DNA from 2 places in the Paenibacillus sp. FSL H7-0716 genome. Region 1 is predicted to be linked to the other one. Evidence: riboswitches for the same ligand, from Rfam matches in the RefSeq annotation. Region 1 holds a riboswitch; the other holds the start of a gene.
What was found. Region 1 has a riboswitch for cyclic di-GMP ahead of MHH60_RS07350 (NPCBM/NEW2 domain-containing protein). Riboswitches for the same ligand answer to the same signal wherever they lie in the genome.

Region 1 (3,115 bases):
CTCTGCTGTATATGGATTGACGATATACACTGTACCGCCCTTAGTCACTTCATGTGCATAATAACTATTCGTAGCAAATTCAGGAACGGTTATAATGTTCTTACCTGGACGCAATTGCACACCTCTAGCCCAAACATTCCAAGCGGCCTCTTGTTGAGAAAAGACTAAAGAAGGTAGCTTATCGTTAGAAGCTGCGTCCACATAAACGTTGATCGTATCTCCAGGCATTGCAACGAGACCTGTAGGCTGGTTGTTCGTACCAAAACCAATTCTCAGGTTTTCCTGCGCATGCTTTTTCATATCTCCACGTTGTTCCGCCTCAATGATGGTACCTTCGATTTGAACCTCGCCATTAACCAGCTTCTTAGCTAGTTCCAATGAATCTTTAAGGATTGGATAGAGCGGATGTACTTTTGCCGCTTCCTCCAATTCATTGATTTTTGCAACGTTATTATAAGCAGACACAACCGCACTCATCGTTCCATCTGTGAAAATACCATTTACAGCTTCGCTTACTTTATCTTCTGTATAAAATCTAAATTCAGCCGCAAAAGGTCTGTTAATATTAGCTTTTGTGAACTTAAATTTTAATCTTTTAAACTTCGTCGGTTCGAATTTAAATTCCAGAAAATCATTGGTACTAATCGCGGTTCCGCTAGATACCAGTTGGAAGGTCTCTCCTTTACTCGTCTCTGATGCATAGATTTCAAAAGCCTCTGGGAATCCTTTGCGATTATCTCTAGCTAAAAAAGCTACTCTGTCCAGCACTTCCGCTTGCGCTAGTTCAAACACAACTTCATTCGTGAAGCTTGCATCATTGTTTTTGTTCGTTTCCCAATGCGTAGTGGGCTGGTCATCCAGCATATATTCAGGCTTCGTACCTGGGTAGCTTCCACCGTTCACCGTTACTTTTGATACGTTTGCATTTGGCATTCTATACGCTTGGCTATAGGCATTTTCATAGGCTGTACCATACCCTTTTAGCTTCGAAACCTTGGCTGCCGTTGCCTCTACCTGATGGTTCTCCAAAAGGATCTTTGCATTCTCTATCTCTTCTTTAAACTGCGTATACAGTGGATGTGCCTGCACTTCATTCTCTAAAGCTGTTAATTTCTCTGTCGTATTAAAGGCAGCACTAACTTGGCTCAGGGTATCATCTGTAAATAAATTTTTCATTTTAGCAGAGAGACTATCCTCTTTATAAAAAGAAAACTCAGCCGCACTCGCCCAATCTTGGTTCGCTTTTTTGAAGACAAATTTAAGTCTCTTAAAAACCGTAGGTGCGAACTGAATCTCCACTACATCACCGGTTGAGCCTGTATATTCTCCAGAAGACACGAGCGTAAAATCACCCGCATCGGTAGTGGAGCCATAGATATCAAATTCTTGAGCAAAACCTTTACCTTTAGCACCGGATTGCCTAGCCGCGTATACCATTCTATTTAATTCAGTGGACTCATTGAAAACAAACACAACCTCATTCGTAAACGTTGAACTATTCGGTTTGCCAGTCTCCCAATGCGTGCTCATATCCCCATCCATAGCCTTAGCTATAGGCGAGCCTGAGTAGTTGCCACCGTTATTTGTGATGGATTTAATATTTGCTGGATTCATTCTAAAAACCTCATTATAGGCATTTAGAGCATCCTTGCCGTACAGCTCAAACGGAATAACCGAAGCGTTGCTTAATAAGTTGACCTTACTTTGTGCCACTGTTGTTGTTACATTTACCTTGCTTACCTCACTTGCTAAAGCATAACCTGCCTCACTTGAAAAACTGGCCAACATGGCTGCCGATGTAGCGATCGCAATCATTTTCTTCATCACTTCTTACCCCCAGATGTCATATGAATCTCTCCAGTGCCCAAAAATGGGCACAAAAAAAACTACCCCAAAAGAGTAGCTTGATTGCGTATAAAGTCGCCTAAAAATTAAGACTTAATTTTTATTAAACCTTAACAAGCATAAACACCTGTGGCGTCCTTATAAGGACGGTAAGCGTTTAAGCGAGAAATATAAGATATTAAGTATAGGTGTATAACGTATACTTTCTTATATTTTAACAAAAAGCGTTACACACTCTTTGGCAGCTGGCTGACAATAGTTATGATAACCTTAGTCCCTTTAGCTTTGCGTCCCTACATTTCCATAGGTTTGCCTATGAAGTTTCGAATACATTCAAAGAGTAACATAAGCCTAGATCTGATCGCATGATTAATTGGTATGAAATGAGTATAGGTAATTGCAATTAGTTTTTCTTAGGTGATAGATATTATTTATTGACTATCCCGGAAGAGAAGGGCATCCTTTAGGACTGTAGGTCTACTTAACTCCCCGATCCAAACAAGCGCCGGAACCAATTCCATACATCGCCCGTGACGGGAATTAATCCGAAACCATGTTCGCCAACTGCGATTACACCATATGCCCATTGTCCGATAGCTATGGCACCCCCAGCGATCCTGCCTATCGCTATCGCACCAAACGCCGTATCCCCTATGGCGATGGCCCCCAACGCTTTTTCCGCGATTGCGATCGCTCCTACAGCCACCCCTGCTATCGCAATGGCTCCCACTGCGAAGCCAAGCCAGCTAAGTGCTATCGCTCCAAGGGCTAACCACATTCCTAGTGATATTGCTCCTAAGGATAGTACGCCCACGCTTATCGCACCTATGGAAATCAAGCCTACAGCTACATCTCCAATAGCGATTAATCCAACGGCTGTCTTCACACGGGGTTTACCTCCACGACCATACGCTTGACCTGAGTATCGCCCTAGATTACTGCGAATACTGATGACCGGAAAGGAGGGAGAAGGCCATTGATAATCAATCTCTCGTCCATCAAAGCCCCTAGAATCTGCCCAGCGCGTTACAAATTGATGCCATTTCATATCCATCCCGTCCCCCTTTTCAATTACCTAAATTGTACATCCCATTGAATTATCTGTAATCGGACTCTGACCTGAAATTCATCTCATCCTCTGGACGGATATATACTCATTAGGATTACTGTTTGGGAATAGGATCAGGCTTTCCAAATAAATATCCCTGAAACAACTGATAACCACTCTGCTTAAGCCATTCAAAGTCCTCTCTAAACTCCACCCCTTCTG
Region 2 (3,115 bases), on a different contig from region 1:
GGCAAATTCCATATATGTTGCTGAACAAAGCTAACGATATTCAAAGTACACAAATAATTATCGGACAATCCAAGCGGATCTTGTGGGAAAAAATATGGAAACCACCAGTGATTAGGCCGATTTTGCGTCATGGGCGTCATATGGATGTGTTGATCGTGGCCGATTTTGATCCTCTCATTCAACTGGAAGAAACGTAGCGTTCTATATGTTATCTGAGGTTTGCCTTAATCAAAACGAAGGATTACGCAATAGGTACTTTTGGGGAGGAGTGAGATGTGTATTCACTCGAAGGACGACTTGTTATACTAGCTAGCGGCGGAAATCTTAATGCATTTGTGGAATTGGTTAACATGTACAAAGATAAAATATATGACGTGGCTTCTCGTATGTTAAAAAGTGGGCATGATGCGGAAGAGGTTGTGGCCGAAACTTTTATTCTTGTGTATCAAAATCTCAATAATGTCGATCTTTGTAATCATCTAAAAATCTGGATATTTAAGGTTGCTATGAATTCATGCTTGCAACGACTGCGGAAGCAGAAAGAAGCTTGGACACAGACGGAAGCAGCTTGTGAAACAGGATGCTTAACAGGCACACAGCAACAAGTGAATCAAGCCATTGATGCTTTACCAGAAAAACATAGGATGGTTGTTATTCTTTTTTATTGTCACCGCTTTTCACTGGGAGATGTAAGTAAAATATTAAATATGGATGTTGGAACGATCAAAACATATTTGCGCTATTGTCGAGAGTTTATCAGTGAAAGAGTAACCTATCATTGAGGATCTTGATAGATAAGGAGTTGGGAATATTGCCACTCTGGAATGTGAACGGGACTTCACTGTACTTTGAAGTTTATGGTAGAGGAACTCCCCTTATTTTTATTCATGGTTTTGGATTAACTCACGAGATGTTTGGGCCTCAGATAGAATTTTTCAAGAGATCATGTAAAATTGTACTTGTTGATCTAAGGGGAAACGGACAATCGGGGAAATTAATGGTTCCTAATGATAGCATCATTGAAACCCAATGTGAAGATCTCAGCATACTGCTTGCTTATTTGGGTATTAAACGAGCTGTACTCGTTGGCGTTTCGTATGGCGGTGTATTGGCCCAAAAATTCTCGCAATTATTTCCGGATCAAGTAAGTGCAATCATCATATCTGATAGCTTTAGTAAAAATGTCATGACAACCATTCCGGGAAAAATGTTATATGCGATAACTGCCGTCGGTTGGCTATCCTACTACTTGCCTGGTGAATTCTTTATACGCTCACTTAAGATTATGTATTACAGGTGGGACTTGGCTTACCGTGCGATAAGAAAAGGGATTCTGGAAAAAAGATCCAGAGAATTGCATAAACAGAGGATAGCTGTCAGTAGGATTGACTATACCCATTTTCTTCCCCTGATTGAAGTGCCCGTGTTGTGTATTGTAGGAGCAAATACACTTACAGGAGTTAGGCATATGAAGGAGACCGCGAAGTTGCTTGCTAATGTACGCTTTGAAGTTATTGAGGACTCTTATGATCCTAGCAATTTGTGTCAGCCACAACGATTTAATGAGAGTGTCCAACACTTTTTAGAGGAAAATCATTTAATAGAAACTAACGGGCTGATCCAAAGGTACTCTTAAGGACGAAAGTTTTGAGTATCCATACGAATTCAAATTCATATTTATGTGTAGCAGGATAAATCGTCGACTAAATTCATACTGGAAGAGGCAAAGCTGACCGAAAGGCAGTGACGCAAAGCCACGGATCTTCTCACTGTTCAAGTGATGACCGCCGGGTTACCCAATTTGCCAAACACGGCCTATGGGGTCGTGTTTTTGTTATTTGGAGGATTGGAGGGGAATAAGATATCCAAGCAGAATTTCATTCGAAATTGTCTACGATGGCTGGTAAAGCGAATATAAAAGTTGTGCTAGCTGACAACGACAGGGAATGGTGCCGTCGCTTTACTGGTTTGCTCGCAAAAGCGACGGATATTCATCTCATTAACATTTCCGTTACAAAAGAAGAGGCGCTGCGAGCTAGTTTACAGTTGGACGTGGATGTTGTGGTGGTGAATACAACACTTGGGTCGTCCGGGCACGATGGGCTAGATGCTTCCAAGGACATTCTTGCAAAAAAAGATATTCCAATTATTATCGTGGCCTCAAGTACAGACCCCGAAGTTGTTGTCGAAGCAATAACAGTCGGAGCGGTAAACTTTATAAGTAAAACCTATACGGGCGACATCATCATCGCAATTCGGGAAGCGTATCACCGTAGCTCCTCGTTACATCCGATAGCATCGAAGGTACTTCGCGAGGAACTCACCCGGTTGAAGCGTAAGGAACTTTGCTGTAAGCTGACCGTGACTGAAAAGGAAGTGCTGCAATTAATCGCTTGGGGCCATTCCAAATCCAAGTTGATTCAGTTGATGGGTATTTCACCTAATACAATGAAGACGCATGTTCGTCATATTAGTAGAAAGCTCGGTACGAAATCCATTAAAGAAGCAGCAGTAAAGGCAAAACGACTTGGACTAGAGAAACACTCGGACAATAAGGAGCACGATACCCGGTGACGATTTTCGATTTATTTCGACAAGGTTCTAAAGCATTAGGGTGACTAAAAAATCATCCTGCCGGATGGTATCGAAAATTGATAAAATTAGGTATAAGGTGGGATAGGAATTGATAGAAATGGCCCACTATGAATAGGAGGGATTTGTGGCAAAAGCAACTAAAAGATGAAGCATGGGATAGTTGTCTGTCATGTGGAGAACGGGACAAGTCCAATGTGGTTCTTGATTCTCATTCGCCGTTTGGGTTGTCCCAAAATGATGGATGAAAGGATGATCGACATGTGTCGAAAAGAAACGGAGTGTGGATTATGTCTGGATAGTCGGATAGGAAACGGGGGAGCGGCTTATGTTGTTAGCTGAACAGATAACCCCTTATGAAAAAGTTGAGAATTGGTTGATCGCGTACACGGATTGGAAAGCACGGCTGGAATATGCACAAACAGAGCTTACACACATTCCGGGATTGACAAAAGCGCTGCATGAAGTGGCGATATATGGCTGCGGCAAACCTAATGACACGTTGCTTCGCACAGTCATTCAC

Region 2: it holds a riboswitch for cyclic di-GMP, as region 1 does, so the genes downstream of both, MHH60_RS28325 (response regulator transcription factor) here and MHH60_RS07350 (NPCBM/NEW2 domain-containing protein) in region 1, are expected to answer to the same signal.

The regions. Positions count from the first base shown of each region.
Region 1 is NZ_JBBODA010000004.1:170,952-174,066, reverse strand. Features, by position in the region: gene MHH60_RS07350 (NPCBM/NEW2 domain-containing protein) at 1-1,824, opposite strand, end outside; cyclic di-GMP riboswitch class I at 2,083-2,169, opposite strand; gene MHH60_RS07345 (hypothetical protein) at 2,327-2,893, opposite strand; gene MHH60_RS07340 (EAL domain-containing protein) at 3,009-3,115, opposite strand, start outside.
Region 2 is NZ_JBBODA010000037.1:21,934-25,048, reverse strand. Features, by position in the region: gene MHH60_RS28340 (histidine kinase) at 1-197, shown strand, start outside; gene MHH60_RS28335 (sigma-70 family RNA polymerase sigma factor) at 276-782, shown strand; gene MHH60_RS28330 (alpha/beta fold hydrolase) at 827-1,636, shown strand; cyclic di-GMP riboswitch class I at 1,713-1,800, shown strand; gene MHH60_RS28325 (response regulator transcription factor) at 1,897-2,574, shown strand; gene MHH60_RS28320 (hypothetical protein) at 2,740-2,934, shown strand; gene MHH60_RS28315 (hypothetical protein) at 2,921-3,115, shown strand, end outside.